Acidaminococcus fermentans DSM 20731: one gene and its partner. The protein of the gene in region 2 interacts with the protein of the main gene of each other region in a pairwise test. Links are inferred from orthologs where the notes say so. Each region holds a gene or a part of one and is shown on either strand. Other genes may lie near its edges. The genes, in order: ACFER_RS02930 and ACFER_RS01450.

What was found.
Region 1: the proteins of ACFER_RS01450 (region 2) and ACFER_RS02930 interact in binary tests that used the Escherichia coli proteins (3 or more experiments, as listed by UniProt). The link is inferred for Acidaminococcus fermentans DSM 20731 from one-to-one orthologs.

What each region holds. Positions count from the first base shown.
Region 1 is NC_013740.1:647,834-657,824, forward strand. The notes cover bases 3,387-6,234. They hold ACFER_RS02930 (electron transfer flavoprotein subunit beta/FixA family protein), read left to right. Parts: upstream 3,387-4,338; coding sequence 4,339-5,130; downstream 5,131-6,234. Other genes in these bases: ACFER_RS02925 (DNA polymerase III subunit alpha), read left to right, coding at 3,387-4,032; ACFER_RS02935 (electron transfer flavoprotein subunit alpha/FixB family protein), read left to right, coding at 5,143-6,165. Outside these bases: ACFER_RS02920 (cell division protein SepF), read left to right, coding at 141-464; more of ACFER_RS02925, read left to right, coding at 616-3,386; pyk (pyruvate kinase), read left to right, coding at 6,280-8,028; ACFER_RS02945 (acyltransferase), read left to right, coding at 8,365-9,447; ACFER_RS10770 (hypothetical protein), read left to right, coding at 9,503-9,991. UniProt on the Escherichia coli protein: Required for anaerobic carnitine reduction. May bring reductant to CaiA.
Region 2 is NC_013740.1:320,153-330,294, forward strand. What follows is about bases 4,177-7,175. They hold ACFER_RS01450 (ATP-binding cassette domain-containing protein), read left to right. Parts: upstream 4,177-4,801; coding sequence 4,802-6,550; downstream 6,551-7,175. Other genes in these bases: ACFER_RS01445 (HlyD family secretion protein), read left to right, coding at 4,177-4,809; ACFER_RS01455 (ABC transporter permease), read left to right, coding at 6,547-7,175. Outside these bases: ACFER_RS01420 (M20 metallopeptidase family protein), read left to right, coding at 1-298; ACFER_RS01425 (DUF441 domain-containing protein), read left to right, coding at 374-829; ACFER_RS01430 (flavodoxin), read right to left, coding at 967-1,389; ACFER_RS01435 (DUF3793 family protein), read right to left, coding at 1,437-2,000; ACFER_RS01440 (efflux transporter outer membrane subunit), read left to right, coding at 2,243-3,772; more of ACFER_RS01445, read left to right, coding at 3,769-4,176; more of ACFER_RS01455, read left to right, coding at 7,176-7,656; ACFER_RS01460 (ABC transporter permease), read left to right, coding at 7,657-8,772; ACFER_RS01465 (M20/M25/M40 family metallo-hydrolase), read left to right, coding at 8,935-10,050. UniProt on the Escherichia coli protein: Part of the ABC transporter complex YbhFSR that could be involved in efflux of cefoperazone. Probably responsible for energy coupling to the transport system.

The DNA of each region.
Region 1 (9,991 bases), 330 kb from region 2 along the record:
AGTCACTAGTCTCTAGCCGATGGAAGCCAGCTTACGCTGGCAAATTTAAGGCGCTGTGAATGATTTTTTCACAGCGCCTTTTGCTTTCTCCCCCAAATTGGTGTAAAATAAAAAGATACGAAGAAGGGAGGGATGTCCTTATGTTTGCCAGTTTCAAATCGGATAAGACCCGGAATACCCAGAAGGGGCAGCAGGAAAATCACGGACTGACGCTTCTGGACACGCCCAACCTGGATCTGTGCCTGCGGACGCCGGCCAGCCTGGAGGAAATCGTGGACTACGGAAAGCTGATCCTGGAAGGCAAGGGTCTGCTCATGTGTCTCAATGACCTGCCCGATCCGGACAAGATCCGGGCCCAGGATTACCTGGCCGGTGTGGCCTACACCATCGGCGCCACAGAAACCGAAGTGTCCCCGGAAGTCACCATGTACCTGCCGGGAGAAGTGAATACGATCAGAGGATAAGAGGAAGCTGTTGCCTGGGCAACAGCTTCCGGTCACTGGTGGTGGGTTAGCAACGGCAGCCGCGTTTGCCTACCTTCGTCTAGTGACCAGTGACAAGAGACCAGTGACCGGGGGTGTGATTTTTTCACACCCCCTTTTTAAAGGAGTCCCCATGAACCAATTCGTCCATTTACATACCCATACCCAATACAGCCTCCTGGATGGGTCCTGCCGGATCCCGGAACTGGTCCAGTACGCCAAGGAACTGGGCATGCCCGCCCTGGCCATTACGGACCATGGGGTCATGTACGGGGTCATCGAATTCTACCAGGAATGTGAAAAAGCCGGCATCAAACCCATCATCGGCTGCGAAGTGTACATCACTTCCGGTTCCCATCTGGATAAAAGCCTGGAAACCCGGAGCAAGCTGTACCACCTGATCCTCCTGGCCGAAAACCGCACCGGCTACCAGAACCTGATGAAACTGGTGTCCATCGGCGAAGTGGAGGGCTTCTACTACAAACCCCGGATCGACAAGGACGTGCTCCGCCGGTACAGCGAAGGGCTCATCTGTCTGTCCGCCTGCATCGCCGGGGAAGTGCCCCGTCACATCCTCCGGGGTGAACTGGAAACCGCCGAAAAGACCATGCTGGAATACCTGGACATTTTCGGCCGGGACCATTACTACCTGGAAATCCAGAACCACGGGCTGCCGGAAGAAGCCACTGTCCGCCAGGAACTCCGCCGGCTGGCCCAAAAGCACGGCATCAAACTGGTGGCCACCAACGACCTCCATTACATCCGCAAGGAAGACGCCTCCGGCCAGGACATCCTGCTGTGCATCCAGACCAACACCCGGTACCTGGATCCCCAGCGGATGCGGTTCAACAACGATTCCTACTACCTGAAGAGCCGGGAAGAGATGGAAGAACTGTTCCCGGAAGATCAGGAAGCCCTGGACAACACCCTGGAGATTGCAGAGCGGTGCAATGTGCAGCTGGAATTCGGCCATCTGCTGCTGCCGGAATTTCCCCTGCCTCCGGGAGAGACCATGGACGGTTACCTGCGGAAACTCTGCGAAGAGGGGTTTCCCTCCCGGTATCCGGAGGACGACGGCACCGCCCGGAAACGGATGGAATACGAGCTGGGCATCATCAGACAGATGGGGTATTCCGGCTATTTCCTCATTGTGTGGGATTTCATCAACTACAGCCGGCGCCACGACATCCCGGTGGGCCCCGGCAGAGGCAGCGCCGCCGGAAGTATCGTGGCTTACCTGACCGGGATCACCAGCATCGACCCGCTGAAATACAACCTGATCTTTGAACGGTTCCTGAATCCGGAACGGGTGAGCATGCCCGATATCGATACGGATATCTGCTATGTGAAGCGCCATCTGGTGGTGGATTACCTGGCCCGGAAATATGGGGAAAGCCATGTGGCCCAGATCATCACCTTCGGGACCCTGGCCGCCAAAGCCGCCGTCAAGGACGTGGGCCGGGCCATGGACATCCCCCTGAACGTGGTGAACCAGGTGAACAAGCTGATTCCCAATACCCCCGGGACCACCCTGAAAGGCGCCCTGGAAGGCAGCCGGGAACTTCGGGAACTCCGGGACGGGGATCCCAGCATCGCCCAGCTGCTGGACTTTGCCCAGAAAGTGGAAGGGATGCCCCGGCACACTTCCACCCATGCAGCAGGGGTGGTGATCACCCCTGGGGAACTGACGGACTATGTGCCCCTCCAGATCACCTCCAGCAGCGACGACGAACATGAATACATCTGCACCCAGTACGACAAGGACCGGTCCGAAAGCCTGGGGCTTTTGAAGATGGATCTTCTGGGGCTCCGGACCCTCACCGTCATCGACGATGCCCTGAAGATGATCAAAAAGAACCAGGGGACGGAGGTGGATATCCGGACCATCGATCTCCACGATCCCAAAACCTGCCGGATGCTCTGTAAGGGGGATACGGCGGCGGTGTTCCAGATGGAAAGCGACGGCATGACCCGGCTGATGAAACAGCTGGCTCCGGAAGGGTTCGAGGATCTGATCCCTCTGGTGGCCCTGTACCGGCCCGGGCCCCTGGGCAGCGGCATGGCCGAAGACTTCATCGCCGGCCGTCACGGCAGACGTACGGCCCAGGTGCTCCATCCCCTGATGGAACCCATTGTGGCCGACACCTACGGGGTCATCCTCTACCAGGAACAGGTGATGCAGATCGTATCCGCCCTGGGGGGATTCACCCTGGGGGAAGCAGACATCCTGCGCCGGGCCATGGGGAAAAAGAAGGCCAAGCTGCTGGATTCCATGAAGGAAAAATTCCTGGACGGCGCCCAGAAACTCCACGGCATCAGCCGGGAACTGGGCAGCGAGATCTTTGCCCTGCTCCAGCATTTTGCCGGGTACGGGTTCAACAAATCCCATTCTGCGGCCTATGCTCTGGTGGCCTACCACACCGCCTGGCTGAAGGCCAACTACCCAGTGGAATACATGGCCGCCTTCCTGAACAGCATCATCACCGTGGCGGACAAGGTGAGCTGGTACATCGGGGTGTGCCGGGACATGGGCATCCAGGTACTGCCTCCGGACATCAATACCAGTGAAGCCGGGTTTTCCGTGGACGGCCACACCATCCGCTTCGGTCTGGGGGCCATCAAAAGCGTGGGGGATGCGGCGGTCACCGTGATCCTGGAGGAACGGAAGAAACGGGGGCCCTTCAGGGACTTCTTTGACTTCACCCGCCGGGTGGACCTGTCCAAGGTGAACAAGCGGGTGGTGGAAGCCCTGATCAAATGCGGTTCCATGAACGGATTCGGCCTGCGCCGGAGCCAGCTGCTGGCCATTATGGACCCGGCCCTGGAAGCGGCGGCCAGTGAACAGCGGGACCGGATCACCGGCCAGCTGGGCCTCTTTGGAGAAGAGGACATCGCCAGTGCCAACACCATTCCCATCCCCAACCTGCCGGAAATCCCCAAAGCTGAGATCCTCCGGCTGGAACGGGAACTGATCGGGTTCTATGTTACCGGTCATCCCCTGGATGCTTACCGGAACGCCCTCCGCCGGCTCACCCCCCTAATCCGCTGCACGGAGGAAAACTACAAGGATGGGGAACGGATTGCCGTGGGAGGCATCATCACCGATCTCCGGCTCCGCTCCACCAAAAACGGGGACCGGATGGCCTCCTTTGTGCTGGAAGACCTGACCGGCAGCCTGACGGTGATCGCCTTTCCCCGGGCCTATGCCGCCAGCCGGGCCAACATCGACAAGGACCGGATCGTGATGATCCAGGGCATCCTGAAGCTGGACGAGGAGCAGGCCAGGATCTTTGCCAACCGGGTGGAGCCCCTCCAGGAAGCAGCCAAAGAAGTCCATCTCCACATCAGGCCGGGGAAGAACACCCAGGCGGTCCAGCAGCAGCTGGGGGGCATTTTCGCCGCCTTCCACGGCAAGAACCCCGTATACCTCCACGTGGCCGACACCAAAAAAGTCATCCGGACCAATCCCCGTTTCTGGGTGGATCTGGATGCCCCCGGCTTCGCCGATGCCATCGAACGGGTGCTGGGGAAGGGGAGCATGGAATGGTAGGGATTGCTGCGCCGGCAGCAATCCCTTTTTCTATAAGGAAGTCCTTATGCTCACAAAAATTCACCCATTATTTGTCGTGCAATTCTGTAGAAATTTCCGTTACAGAACTTGGATTAAATTATCTCTTAATTTAGAAATCAAGAGAAAACAAAAGAAAATGCCATTATACAGATTGTATACACGAGATGGGGAAATTTGAAACGCTAGTCTGACAAGTTCCTGCAATCCCTTGCATACCGGGAACACACGTGTTACAATGGGGCTGTGTGGTTTTGTACTATATGATTTTTAGGAGGTCGCTTTGTAATGAACATCGTTGTATGTGTTAAACAGGTACCGGATACCGCTGAAATGAAGATCGATCCGGTTACCAACAACCTCGTCAGAGATGGTGTAACCAATATTATGAACCCCTATGACCAGTACGCTCTGGAAACTGCCCTGCAGCTGAAAGATGAACTGGGCGCTCATGTAACCGTCATCACCATGGGGCCGCCTCATGCAGAATCTGTCCTGAGAGACTGCCTGGCTGTAGGCGCTGATGAAGCCAAACTGGTCAGCGACAGAGCTTTCGGCGGTGCTGATACCCTGGCTACTTCCGCTGCCATGGCCAACACCATCAAACATTTCGGCGTTCCTGATCTGATCCTCTGCGGCCGTCAGGCAATCGATGGGGATACCGCTCAGGTCGGTCCTGAAATCGCTGAACATCTGGGTCTGCCCCAGGTCACCGCTGCCCTGAAAGTTCAGGTCAAAGATGACACCGTAGTAGTGGACAGAGACAATGAACAAATGTCCATGACCTTCACCATGAAGATGCCCTGCGTGGTTACCGTAATGCGCAGCAAAGATCTGCGTTTTGCCAGCATTAGAGGCAAGATGAAAGCCAGAAAGGCTGAAATCCCTGTCTACACTGCTGCCGCCCTGGAAATTCCTCTGGACATCATCGGCAAGGCCGGCTCTCCGACTCAGGTTATGAAGAGCTTCACTCCGAAAGTGACCCAGGTACACGGTGAAATCTTCGACGATGAAGATCCTGCTGTGGCAGTCGATAAGTTGGTTAACAAACTGATCGAAGACAAGATTATTACGAAGTGAGGTTGGGTATAAATGGCTAACACGAAAGGTTTAAAGACCGGTAACGAAAAAGATTTATGGGTCTATGTTGAACATTACAAAGGCGAACCTGTTCACGTTGTATACGAATTGCTGGGCGAATGCCGGAAACTGGCTGACAAATGCAACCAGAAACTGGCCGCTGTCCTGATCACCGACGATGCCAAAGACGTTCCGTCCAAACTGATTGCCCGGGGCGCTGATCTGGTTTACGTCTGCCAGGATCCTGCTTTCAAATACTATTCCACTGACGAATACACCAATGCTTTCTGTGAAATGATCGATGAATATCAGCCTTCTTCCGTATTCATCGGCGCCACCAACGACGGCCGTGACCTGGGGCCCCGTATCGCTGCCCGGGTGAACACCGGTCTGTGCGCAGACTGCACCATCCTGGACGCTGAAGAAGACGGCCTGATCGAATGGACCCGTCCTGCTGCCGGTGGTAACATCATGGCTACCATCCTGTGCAAAGAACATCGTCCGCAGATGGGTACCGTTCGTCCCAAGACCTTCAAGGCCATGGAACCGGATGCTTCCCGTACCGGCGAAGTGATCAACTACACCCTGAAGAACCATGTGGATGACCGGGTAACCTGCATCCGCAGAGAAGAAGTGGTCAGCGAAGGCGAAATGGCCATCGACGATGCACCGTTCGTCTGCTCCGGCGGCCGCGGCATGAAAGCCAAAGAAAACTTCTCCCTGCTGTATGACCTGGCCCATGCTCTGGGCGGTGCCGTAGGCGGCAGCCGTGCAGCTGTGGATGAAGGGTTCATCGAACATCCCCGGCAAGTTGGTCAGTCCGGTAAAACCGTTACCCCGAAGATCTACTTCGCCTGCGGTATTTCCGGTTCTGTACAGCACAAAGCCGGCATGAGCAAATCCGATACCATTGTCTGCATCAACAAGGATCCGGACGCTCCTATGTTCGAAATCTCCAAATATGGTATCGTTGGCGATGCTCTGAAGATCCTGCCTCTGCTGACTGCAAAGATCAAGGCCTTCAAAGAATCCTAATAGTACACACGGAACTGAAAAGTCCGGGCTTGTTACAAGTCCGGACTTTTTTTGGAAAGAGCACACACTGCTTTTTCCCTGCGCATCATGAATATTTCAGAGGGGGAACATTTCATGAAGAAAACAAAAATCATCTGCACCCTGGGGCCGTCCACGGACAAAAAAGAACTGCTGGTGGATATGATCCGCTCCGGGATGGATCTGGCCCGGTTCAACTTCTCCCATGGCTCCCACAGCGAATGTGAAGCCCGGCTGAACCTGCTGAAGGAAGCGGAAAAGGAAGCAGGGCGCCTGGTGGGCTATGTGGCCGATACCAAAGGCCCGGAAATGCGTCTGGGGCTGTTCAAAGGGGACAAGACCACCCTGGTGCCCGGCCATGAATTCATCCTCACCACGGAGGATGTGGAAGGGACGGCGGAAAAGGCCCATGTGAACTACGCCGGTCTGCCGGAAGAAGTGAAGCGGGGGGACACCATCCTGCTCAACGACGGAAAACTGTCCCTGGAAGTCCAGTCCACCACGGACAAGGAAATCCATACCATCGTGGTGAACGGCGGGGAAATCTCCTCCCGGAAACGGGTGGCAGTGCCCGGGGCTTTCCTGAAATTGCCCTTCCTGTCCGATGCGGATATTTCCGATATTACCTTTGCCGCCCAGCACGGCATGACCTACGTGGCCGCCTCCTTTGTGCGGAATGCCCATGACGCCATGGAAATCCGCCGTCTCCTGGAAAAACTGGGGTCCCCCATGGGGATCATCGCCAAGATCGAAAACCAGGAAGGGGTGGACAACATCGATGACATCCTCCAGGTGGTGGACGGGGTCATGGTGGCTCGTGGGGACCTGGGGGTGGAAATTCCCATGGAAGACGTGCCCATTGTCCAGAAGGAAATCATCGCCAAATGCAACGCCCTGGGCAAGCCGGTGGTCACCGCCACCCAGATGCTGGAAAGCATGATCACCAATTACCGGGCCACCCGGGCGGAAGCCAACGATATCGCCAACTCCATCTTTGACGGCACCGACGCCATTATGCTCAGCGGAGAAACCGCATCCGGGGCCTATCCCCTGGAAGCCGTCCAGACCATGGCCCGGATCGCCAAACGGACAGAAGACGCCATCGACTATGTCACTGTGTTCAAACACAAGGGCATCGGGGCCCAGGTCCAGATGACCGATGCCATCAGCCATGCCACCGTGCAGATCGCCCAGGAACTGGAAGCCAACGCCATCATGTCCATTACCGAAAGCGGCTACACCGCCCGTCTGGTGGCCAAATACCGTCCCAAAGCCCATGTGCTGGGGGTTTCTCCCAAAGAGGAAAGCCTGCGGCGGATGAGCTTGTACTGGGGCGTGACACCGCTCAAAGGGGAAAACAAGGCCAGCACCGATGCGCTGATCGAAGCCTCCCTGAAAAATGCCCTGGACGCAGGGCTGATTAAAAAAGGCGATTCCCTGGTGGTCACCGCCGGCATGAACGTGGGAAAGGTGGGCAGCACCAACCTGATCCAGGTGGTCAATGTGGGCCAGAAAATCGTGTCCGGCCAGGGCATCGGGAAGAAAGCCGCCAGCGGCATCGTCCTGCGGGTGGAAAAGAAAGCGGATCTGGAGCAGTTCAAGCCCGGGATGATCCTGGCCGTGGCGGCCCTGGAAAATGAAATGGGGACCTGCGCCGCCCAGTCTGGCGGCATCATCGCCGAAGAAGGAGGCTTCACCTCTCCCGCCGCCATCATTGGCATCAACTACGGCATCCCGGTGATCGTAGGAGCCAAAGGAGCCATGGAAGCCCTGGAAACCGGCGACCTGGTAACCCTGGACGTAACCACGGGGAGCGTGTATGCAGGGAAGATCAATGTGAAATAACTGGTACTGTTGCATGGGCAACAGTACCGTCAGCAGTCAGCTGTCAACGGTCAACGGCCGTTGGGGACAAAAAATCCTGCCGATTGGGGCAGGATTTTTTGTTTTGATTTCAAACGGTTCCGGCTCCTTGCCCTCGGCTGGCCGGTGAGAACCTGTAGGGGCGGACCCAGGGTTGCCTTGGCAATCCCGCCTGGTCCGTCCGTTTCTGGAGGATCTCAAAGAGGGGGTTGAGAATCGAGTCGCTGGTCATTATAATTAATAAGATAGATTCATTCCAATAGGGCTGGTGACGCCCCTGCGGAATCCATATTCCTGTAAACCATAAAGGAGCTTTTTGTGAAACAGCGCAACCTTGTATTCGACAACCTCCGGGGCATCTGCATGCTGGGGGTCATTGCCATCCATGTGGGAAGCATGGCGGTAAGCGACGCCGTGGCTTCTCCCTTCCTGGTGCTCATTACCAACATCCTGAGCCGCTACAGTGTGCCGGCCTTCTTTTTCATTTCCGGCTACGGGCTTTTTTACAGTAAGCCCCTGGAAGAACCTCTCCATTATGGAAGCTTCCTGAAAAAGCGGATGAAGAGCATCGGCCGTCCGTATCTGCTGGCTTCTCTGTTCTATCTGTGCTACTATGCCCTGCTGAACCGGGACCCCAATGTGCTGGATCCGTCCAACATCCTGTTTTCCCTGTTCTTCGGCACCGCCCAGTACCACATTTACTTCCTGGTGATCCTGATCTGGTTCTACCTGCTGTTCCCCCTGTGGCGGAGCCTGATGGGAGCCATGGAAAAAATCGGGCTGAAAGTGGCCCTGCCCCTGCTGTTCGTGGCCCAGGTGCTGCTGTTTGAAGGAAATTTCCATTTCTGGACCTATCCGGACTGGATTGCTTCCAGCCCGGCTTTGCTGAACCTGTGCAATTACCGGCTGAACTATTTCCCCTTCTTCTACCTGTTCATCTTCATGCTGGGCGGGGTGATTGCCCGACATTATGAAGGATTCAAAAAGCTGATTACCCGGCACAAGGCCCTGCTGATGGCGTTCTTTGCCGCCAGTGCCGGATTCAACACCTGGCTTTTTTATCGGTGGACCTTCAAATGGCAGATGCCCTACGAAAATACCGTGAACTACCTGCAGCAGCTGAGCCTGCCGGGGCTGGTGTATACCATCGCTTCGGTACTGTTCTTCAGTATGGTGATCCAGAGCGGCAGATATCCCCTGAAAGGGGCCTTAAAAGAAATGAGTGGCCGCTCCTTTCCCATCTACCTGATCCACCCCATATTCATCGACCAGCTGGAATATGTGCTGAACCGGACAGCAGGGATACAGCAAGTACCTATGGAAGCGTTCTATATAGCCGTACTCCTGCTGTCATGGGGATGTGCGGAACTCTGGCACCGGTTCAGGGCATCAAAAGCATAAGGCTTTTGTGCATTAATTGGCAATTGTACCATCAAAAAGAAAGGAGCCGATACCTTTGTCCGATTCTGTCCGTCTTTTGGTCCGGGGGGCCCTGCTGCTGGCCATTGGGGCGCTCAGCCAGCAGCTGCGGCTGGTGCTGCCCCTGCCGGTGCCCGTCATGACCCTGCTCATCGGTACCCTGGTGAACGCCACCCTGGTACTGGCCGGCCGGTACACCACCCGGGTCCTGGCCTGGACCATCTGCGTGGCCCTGGCGGTGATCGCCTTTTTCCAGGGCCATATCCTGGGGCCGGTGGTGCCGGTGATCGCCCTGGGCAATGGTATGTACGTGGAACTCACCCGCACCGGGTCCAAGGGATCGGCCCTGTTCCTGGGGGCACCTCTGGGCAAGACCCTGGTGCTGGCCATCGGCATGGTGGGGGCCCTGCGGCTGCTCCAGCTGCCCTGGGGCGCCGTCACCAAAACCCTGTCCATTTTCCTGCCTCTCCAGCTGGCCACCGGCATCCTGGGGCTGCTGCTGGCCCTGGGGGTGGAGAAAAGGATT
Region 2 (10,142 bases):
TTTCGGACCGCCGCCCATGATCAACGACAAAGCCTGTGTGGATACGGGCCGGAAAGCCTGCGCCAAAGTCTTTGCCCCGGACAAGCTGGTGGACTGGGAACTCCAGATGGGGGGAGAAGATTTCGCCAAGTACAGCAATCCCAAATGCCTGCTGCTGCTGGGCGGGGGCTTTGCTGACGAAGACCGCCGGTATCCCCAGCACAGCCCCTATTTCGACATCGATGAAAAGGCCCTGGGCCTGGGGGTGGAATACTTCGTCCAGTATGTGCTGGAATGGGAGAAGGAATTGAAGAAATAAGAGAATTGGAGTAAAATAAGAAGACTGTTCCGTCAGGGGGCAGTCTTCAAGTGTCTTAAGAAAGGAAGGCGGATGATGCAGCCATATCTGATCCTTGGATTTATGATCGTCCTGGGCTATCTGGCCCACAATCTGACTGTATCCTATGCAGCCGGGCTTCTGGTTCTCATGAAGCTGGTGCTGCCGGAGGAAAAATTGATGTATTTCAGCAGCCACGGCGTGAACTGGGGCATTATCCTGCTGATGGCGGCTTTGATGGTGCCCATCGCCACGGGCAAGATCGGCCTTTCTGAAACCCTGGGGGTGTTCAGGAACCCCATGGGAATCGCATCCCTGGTCATCGGCGCCCTGGTAGCGCTGTTGGGGCGCTGGGGCGTGGATCTGATGGGAGAAGATCCGGAAGTGGTGGCGGCCATGCTCATCGGGACCATCATCGGGGTATTCCTGTTCAAGGGGGTGCCTGTAGGCCCCATGATCGCCAGTGGCCTGCTGTACTGTCTGATGAAACTGATGCATCTGTTCTTCCATTAAAAAAAGGCACTGTGAAAAAATCATCCACAGTGCCTTTTTTTCGCTAGCGTCAGCTGGCTTCCATCGGCTAGTGACTAGAGACTAGAGACTAGTGACGGGGTGTGAAAAGCATTTTTTCACACCCCCCTTTTTGTTTTTTATGCCAGCGCCTCTCCCAGTGCCCTGCATTGGGCCAGGGCTTCATCGTCCGGGGCATTGTTGGCCATGACCGGATCGGCGGCCAGCACGGCGCCTTCTCCTTCCGCCTCGGCTTTCCAGTTGTCCATCCATTCCCCGCTGCCCCAGCCGTAAGAGCCGAACAGGGCGATTTTTTTGCCTTTCAGGCTGCCTTTGACCTCATCCCACATGGGCTGGAATTCTCCTTCTTCCAGGACTTCCGCCCCCATGGCCGGGCAGCCGAAAGCAATGGCATCGTATTTGCTCACTTCGCCGGCGGAAAAGGCGGAAGCACCGTATTCCACCACCTCAGCTCCTTTTCCTTTGGCCCCTTCTTCCACAGCCTTGGCCATGGCTTCCGTATTGCCGGTCCCGCTCCAGAACACCACTGCGATTTTGCTCATGTTTTTTCATCCTTTCTGCCGTCGAAACGGCTTGAAGCATTTTTATTTTAAGCCACTGCCAGCCTGCTGAGGGGAGTCCCGGCGCAGTAGCAGCGCCAGTAGATCCGGGTGCATTTCTGGCATTTGGCAAAATAACAGGCGGCCCGTTCCCGGTTTCCGTAGGCCTTCCAACACCCGGAACAAACACCTTTGTCCCGGGGGGAGGCCATATAGGCTTTCACATCTTCCAGAGGATAGTCCAGCAGAATGCCGATTTCATGGGGGAAGGGGTCCCGCCGTGCCAGGCGCAGGGCCATCTGGTCCAAAATCTCCTGACAGGTGGTACTCCCATAGCCCTGGCGTTTCAGGAAGGATCTGCTTTCCGGATCCTGGAGAAGGATGCTGAGCCGGTGGGGGCGGTATACATACAGGAGGGCACTCTGCCGGATGCAGTCATAGCTCAGGACTTCCAGGCGGATTTCCTTGGGTTCCAGACTGCGGCGGATTTCCGCAATCTGGGCAAAAGGACTGTCTTCCGGGCGGAACACAAAGCGGAACAGGCTGGCGGCTTTCAGTCCGGTCAGGGTGGGTGCACACTGGCGCACCAGTTCTGTTTCCAGAGTAATGGTCATGGGTGGAGCCTCCTTGGTATAAGTTAGTTAAAACTAATTTAAAATCAAATAAAAAAGCATTGTATCGAAAAAATACAAGCCAATTTAGTTAGTAATTACTAACTAAATGCAGTATAACAGAAGTCGTGAGATTCTGCAACCCTTTTTTCTCCGTCTTGCCACAGGGAGTGTTTTAGGCTATAATGGATATATAATTAATCAGACGAATAATTATCTTACTGGTACAGATAGGAGCGATGGCCATGAAATGGTGGAAACCTGTGGTTGTGGGGCTTTCCCTGACCCTGGCACCCGGGCTGATGCAGCCGGCCCAGGCCGGGAAGAAGAACCCCCAGCCCAAAGCAGAAAAAATGCCTTCCTGGACGGAGCTGGCCCAGAAACATCCGGCGGCTTATGACCGGACCACACCGGAGACCTCTCTGACAGAACAGCAGCTGGCAGACTGGTGGAAGACCTTCCAGGATCCCAAACTGGATGCCCTGATCGATCTGTCCCTGAAGAACAACCGGGATCTTCAGGCGGCCCAGGCCCGGGTGGAAGAAGCCCGGGCCCAGCTGGGCATCAGCAAAGGGGAAGCCCTGCCCTGGCTGAACCTGGGAGGGACCTATGGCCGTTATGAAGCCCCCCGGGGGATCAATGACAAAATCAGCGGTATGAGTCCCTATCCCGGGGTCATCAATCCCCCCGACCGGAATTCTTCCGTGGCCGGGCTGGGCATCGATGCCTCCTGGGAACCGGATTTCTTTGGCCGGCTGAAAGCCAGGAAGCAGAGTGCCGCCCACAATCTGGCAGCCCAGCATGCGGCCCTTTACAGCACCTGGGTGACCCTCAGTGCGGAAACGGCCCTCAACTATGTATCTCTCCGGACCCTTCAGCAGGATCTGGATCTTCTGGAACGGCATGCCGCCCTGGAAGGGGAAAAGGCGGATCTGCTCCAGACCAACTACCAGGCGGGACTGATCAGTGCCTATCCCCTGGAAGCCATGCGGACCCAGGAACAGAACACCCGGGCGGAAATCCCCAGGACCCGGCAGGCCATCCAGGAAACCCTCACCCGGCTGTCCATTCTGACGGGAACGGAACCGGGTCAGCTGAATGATTTTCTGGATCCGGAAGATCTGCCGGAAATCGATCCGGAACTGTACCATGCCATTCCGGCCAACCTGATGCGCCAGCGTCCGGATATCCGGGCCGCGGAAGAACGGCTGGAGGCCCAGATCGCCCGGACCAAAGAAGCACGGGCTGAGCTGAAGCCCCGGTTCACCCTGGGCGGATTCCTGGGTCTGATTACCCTGGGCGGAGGGAATCTGTTCGGGTCCGGGGCCCGTTCCTTTGCCATTGCTCCTTCCTTCACCTTTCCCCTGTTCCATGGAGGGCAGCTGCGGCAGAATGTGAAGCTGCAGGATGCCCGGGCCAGGGAATATCAGGCCCAGTATGAAAATACGGTACTGAAGGCGGCCGGAGAAGTCCAGGACGCCATGACCGGCATCGTCCAGGAAAAAGAGCGGAAGGACAAGCTGAGTGCCGGGGTGGACAACGCCCAGGGAGCCTTTGACCTGGCGGAAAACCGGTTCCAGGCGGGACTCAGTGATTACCAGCCGGTGCTGGACAGCGAACGGACCCTGCTGACCATGAAACGGCAGGAGAACCGGAGCCGGGGCCAGGAACTGGCGGATCTGATCCATCTGTACAAAGCCCTGGGCGGCGGCTGGAAACCTTTGTCGGACGGGGAACAGGCAGAAATCAGCAGGGCAGAAGGGAAGGGTAAATGATGGCATTCTGGAACACACTTTTGCAGGATAAAAAGAAACTGGCGGCAGCGGTGGCCGTAGTGGTACTGGCCTGCGGGCTGGGGGGCTACGGGTATCAGCAGTACCAGGCCAAAAAGGCGGCCCGGCAGCTGACGCTCTACGGAAATGTGGATGTACGGGAAGTGGCGGTGGCCTTCCGGGAAAGTGACCGGATTGCAGAAGAACTGGTGGAAGAAGGGGACAAGGTCAAAAAGGGCCAGGTGCTGGCCCGGCTGGATACGGAAGAACTGAAGATCAAGAAGAGCAAGCTCCAGGCCCAGATTGCCGCCCAGCAGAGCGTGGTGGACAAACTCCACAACGGAACCCGGGCAGAAGATCTGGAGGCGGCCCGGGCCAAGGCCGATGAAGCGGCGGCCCAGGCCGACCAGGCCCGGCAGGACCTGGCACGGGTGGAGAATGCCTTTGCCTCTTCCCAGGGGAAATCCGTCAGCAAACAGGACCGGGATGCGGCCCGGACCAAGGTGGATGTGACGGCAGCCCAGGCGGAAGCAGCCCGGCAGGAATACGAAAAGGCCCAGGCCGGTCCCCGGGATGAAGATGTGGCCGGCGGAGAAGCCCAGCTGAAAGCTCTCCAGGAAGATGCCAAACACATCGATTACCTGCTGAGCCAGGCGGAACTCAAGGCGCCGGCGGACGGGGTCATCCGGTCCCGGCTGCTGGAAGTGGGGGATATGGCTTCTCCCCAGAAACCGGTGTTCAAACTGTCTCTCAATGACAAAAAATGGGTCCGGGTCTATGTAAGCGAAAAGGATCTGGGACGGATCTATGAAGGGATGAAGGCCCGGGTCTATACGGACAGCCACCCCAAGAATCCCATTGAAGGGCAGATCGGCTATATTTCCTCTACGGCGGAATTCACCCCCAAGACGGTCCAGACCACGGAGCTGCGTACTTCCCTGCTGTACGAAGTCCGTGTCTATGTGACCGATCCGGACAATGTGCTGCGGATGGGGATGCCCGCCACCGTGAAGATCGACACGGAGCAGAGCCATGACTGAATGGGTGGTCCAGGCTGAAAAGCTGGACAAACTCTTTGATGACAAGCAGGGAAAGGCCCATGCGCTGAAACAGGTGGATTTCCTGGCCAAAAAAGGAAAAATGACCGCCCTGATCGGTCCTGACGGAGCCGGCAAGACCACCACCATGCGTCTGATCTGCGGTCTGATGGATCCCACGGGAGGAAGCCTGAAGGTGCTGGGGCTGGATTCGGTGAAGGACGCTTCGGAAATCCAGTCCCGGATCAGTTACATGCCCCAGAAATTCGGCCTCTATGAAGACCTGACCATCCAGGAGAACATGGATCTGTATGCGGATCTTCACGGGGTTCCGGATGACGTGCGGAAAACCCGGTTTGCCAAACTCCTGGACATGACCGGTCTGGCCCCTTTTACCGGACGGCTGGCCGGGAAACTGTCCGGGGGCATGAAGCAGAAACTGGGACTGGCCTGTACCCTGGTCCGGTCTCCGGATCTGCTGCTCCTGGATGAACCCACCGTAGGGGTGGATCCCCTGTCCCGGAAGGACCTGTGGATCATCATCAACCAGATGGTCCAGGAGGAACATCTCAGCGTCATTGTCTGTACGGCCTATATGAATGAGGCGGCCATGTGCGATGAAGTCTATGTGCTCAACGAGGGGAACATCCTGTTCAACGGGACTCCGGAGGGCCTCAGCCAGGTGGCGGCGGGAAAGTGCTTTGAAGTGAATCCTCCTGCAGGACTGCCGTACCGGGTGCTCCAGGGATCTCTGCTGGATGACAAGGAGGAAATTATCGATGCGGTGCCCCAGAGCGGTACGGTGCGTTATATTGCCGCCCATCCGGGAACGGCGCTGCCGGCCCTGGAACGGTGGAATCTGGTGCCCAAAGCCGTGCCGCCCCGGGTGGAAGACGGGTTCATGATCCTCCTCCACCAGGCGGCCAACCTGGAAGAAAAACGGATTCCCCTGGCGCCCCTGGACAAAGTGCCTTCTGACCCCACCCAAAACGATATGAGCATCACCGTCAGGGATCTGGTGAAGAAATTCGGGGATTTCACGGCGGTGTCCCATACTTCCTTTGAAGTCCACAAAGGAGAGGTGTTCGGGCTCCTGGGTCCCAACGGGGCCGGCAAGACCACCACCTTCCGGATGCTCTGCGGTCTTTTGCCCGCTACCAGCGGGGTCCTCAGCGTGGCCGGAGAGAATCTGCGGACTGCCCGGACCCAGGCAAGAGCCAAAATCGGTTACGTGTCCCAGAAATTTTCTCTCTACAGCAAGCTCAGCGTGCTGGAGAATCTCCAGTTCTACGGGGGGATCTACGGCCTGCCGCCCCGGAAACTGAAGGAGCGGATCCAGGCGGTGCTGGAGGAATTCCAGCTTACCGGCCAGGAAGCGCACAATGCCGGAGATCTGCCGGGAGGTTACAAACAGCGGCTGTCCATGGCCTGTGCCCTGCTCCAGGAACCGGAGATCCTGTTTCTGGATGAACCCACCAGCGGTATCGATCCCCTGGCCCGCCGGATGTTCTGGCGGCAGATCACGGACCTGGCCTGCCGGGGAGTCACCATCATCATTACCACCCACTTTATGGAAGAAGCGGAATACTGCGACCGGATCATGATCCAGGACCGGGGAAAATGCCTGGTGCTGGGGAGTCCCACCCGGATCCGGGCGGATCTGGGGATGCCCGATGCCAATATGGATGATGTGTTCATCGAAATCGTCCATCGGGGACGGGGAGAGGAGGCGGCTGGATCATGAAGGAAAAACTGCGCCGGATCCGGGCCCTTACCGTGAAGGAATTCCGGGAGGTGCTCCGGGACAATTCCAGCCTGGCCATGGGCCTGCTGCTGCCCCTGATCCTGATCCTGGTCATCGGCTATGGCATCAGCCTGGATGTAAAGCACGCCCCCATCGGGGTGGTGCTGGAAGATGCCTCTCCGGAAGCTCAGCAGGTGGTGGACTTTGTGGACGGATCAGAATACTTCCAGCCCACCTACCTGACCAGCATGCACCAGGCGGTCCGTGCCCTGGAACAGCGGAAAATCGATGCCATCCTCCGGGTGCCGCCGGATTTCACCCGGCAGCTCCATCAGGGGGATGGCCGTCTCCAACTGTTGCTCTACGGCACGGACACCACCACCGCCATGACCATCCAGAGCTATGTGGAAACAGCGGCGGCCCAGTGGTCCGCACGGCAGATGGCCAGCCGGGGGGTGGGGGGCGTGGACCTGGAGACCCGGCTCTGGTTCAATGATGCCCATGAAAGCACATGGTATTTCCTGCCCGGGCTGATCCTGATGATCGTGACCCTGGTGGGGGTGCTTTTGACCGCCGGGGTCATGGCCCGGGAATACGAACGGGGAACCTTTGAATCCCTGTTTGTGACTCCGGTGAAAAAAGGGGAAATCATCGTGGCCAAGATGATTCCCTATTTCTGCATCGCCATGCTGGGGGTATTCCTGTGCCTGATCCTGTCCCGGTTCCTGTTCCAGGTGCCTCTGGTGGGATCCCTGGCCCTGGTGATCTTCATGTCCATCCTGTACCTGTTGACGGCCCTGGGCATGGGGATGCTGATTTCCGTAGTGACCAAGGCCCAGTTCATGGCCATCCAGATAGCCCTCCTGGTCAGCTTCCTGCCCAGCATCATGCTCTCCGGGTTCCTGTTCGATCTCCGGGCCACGCCCCAGTGGGTCCAGTGGATCGGGGAATTCCTGCCCTTCAAGCATTATCTGGTGGTGCTGAAGACCCTGCTCCTGGCCGGGAATCTGTGGCCGGTGATCCTGCCCCAGACCGGGTTCCTGATTTTCTTCATGGTCCTGTTTGTGGGGCTGGCCCTGAAAACCATTCGAAAGAAGGTGGAGTAAATGAGTCCATGGCAGCTTTTCTGTCAGCAGGTCCGGTTCATCTGCCGGAAAGAACTGCTGGCCATCTGGAAGGACAAGGCCTTCCGGTATGTGCTGGTGATCCCCACCCTGGTCCTGGGGGTGGTCTTTGGCTATACGGCCACCTTCAACGTGGAAAATGTCACCTATGCGGTGCTGGACCAGAGCCATTCAGAAGCTTCCACCTCTCTTCTGGCCACCCTGGACGGCACCCGTTTCTTCCAGCGGGTGGCGGATCTCCAGAATACGGCCCAGATCCAGGAACCCATTGATCAGGAAAATGTGATGGTGGTCCTGTCCATTCCGGAAGATTTTGAAGAAAAACTGGCCCGGGGCGAAAAAGCGCCCCTCCAGGTGATCACCGACGGCCGGAACACCATGACTGCCAGCCTGGCTTCCGCCTATACCTCCCGGGTGGTCCAGCAGTGGCTGGAAGCCCGGACGGGCCGGCACCCTCCCCTTTCCGTGGAAGCCCGGACCTGGTTCAACCCCAACCAGCTGACACTGTGGTATTTTGCCCCCGGAATCCTGGGGCTCATGAGCTTTGCCCAGGTGATCCTCCTGGCCGGCATGTCCGTGGCACGGGAACGGGAAGAAGGGACTTTTGAACAGCTGCTGGTGACCCCGGCACCGCCTTTGGTGCTGCTGATCGGGAAAGCTTTCCCCCCAGTGCTGGTAGGGATGATGCAGGGGACCCTGCTCCTGCTGCTGGACCTGTTCTGGTTTCAGGTGCCTTTTGAAGGGTCCTATCTGACACTGTACCTGGTGCTGTTCATCTATTTCCTCAGTTCCACCGGCATCGGGCTCAGCATTTCTTCCGTATGCAGCTCCATGCAGCAGGTCCAGGTGTATACCTATGTGTACCTGATTCCCAATGCCCTTTTGAGCGGGGTGGCCACTCCGGTACGGAACATGCCCCAGTTCCTCCAGCTCCTTACCTACGGGGATCCTCTCCGGTTCGCCCTGGACGCCATCCGGCGGATCTATTTCGAAGGAGCGGGCCTTGCCGCCATCGCCCCGGATCTGTTGCCCATGACCATCGTGGCTGTGCTGACCCTGTGGCTGGCGGCGGTTCTCTTCAGGAAGAATTTGGGGTAAAATGAGTGAAGAGCGAAGAGCGAAGAGGAGAAGACTGGACAGATTCCTCTGGACGGTTTTCTGCATGGAGACAAGCAATAGAGCTTGCGTTTGGCAGGGACAGAAACTCTGCCCTCTGGACTCTTCACTCTGCACTGGTCAAAAATGAAAGGAGCCATGCCCATGAATGATGTGCTGCGCAAAATGGTGGAGGACTATATCCACAACCGGATGCCGGAATACATCCAGACCCTGTATGATGTGATCACCATTCCTTCTCCCACCGGAGAAGAAGGGGAAAAGGCCCGGTGGATCCTGGACCAGCTGAAGGCCATGGGGGCGGAAGGAGCCTGCCAGGATGAAGCCGGGAACGTCATTTTTCCTTATTGTATCGAGGGCGTGGAAAAGTTCCCCCTGTACACCGCCCATATGGATACGGTGTTTGCAGGGGTGGAGAAAATCATGCCGGAAATCGACGGCCATACCCTGAAGGCCCCTTCCTGCGGAGACAACAGTTCCGATGTGGCGGCCCTGCTGTTCCTGATCCGGATGATGCTGACCCTGAAGCTCCGGACTCCGGCGGTCTTTGCCTTCAATGTGGGGGAGGAAGGCCTGGGGAATCTGAAGGGGAGCCGGGCCCTGACCGATGCCTTCGGAGACCGGCTTAGTTACTTCATGGCGGTGGACGGGAACAGTGACCGGTTCGTGAACCTGGCCGTAGGGTCCCGGCGGTACGCGGTCCATGTGGTTACGCCCGGGGGCCACAGCTATGCCGCTTTCGGAGCGGCCAACGCCATCAGCGAAGCGGCGGGGATCATCCGGGACTTTTACGATCTCCAGGTGCCTGAAGATCCCAAAACCACCTACAATGTGGGGACCATCCAGGGAGGGACCACCATCAATTCCATTGCGGCGGAGGTGGAATTCACCGTGGACATGCGGTCCGTTTCCCATACGGAACTGGAAAAGCTGGATGCCGCTTTCCAGGTCATCCTGCAGGCCCATCAGAGGGCGGATGTGAAAATCGAAACCCTGCTCCTGGGAGAACGGCCCTGCAGTGAAGGAGTGCAGCATCACGAAATCCATGACCGGATCACGGCCATCCGGAAACGGGCCGGGCTGCAGACCACATTCAGTGCCAGCAGTACCGATGCCAATATCCCTCTCAGCCGGAATATCCCGGCCATCGCCTTTGGCGTCAGCCGGGGCAAAGGGGCCCATACCCTCCAGGAAGAACTGGATATGACCAGCCTGGAACCGGGTCTGAAGCAGCTGGCGGCGTTTATTTGGAATTTGTAAGAGCTGCTGCTGAGGCAGCAGCTCTGTCAGCTGACAAAAAGGGGGCTGTTGCATGTGTGAAAACCTCACACATGCAACAGCCCCCTTTCCTA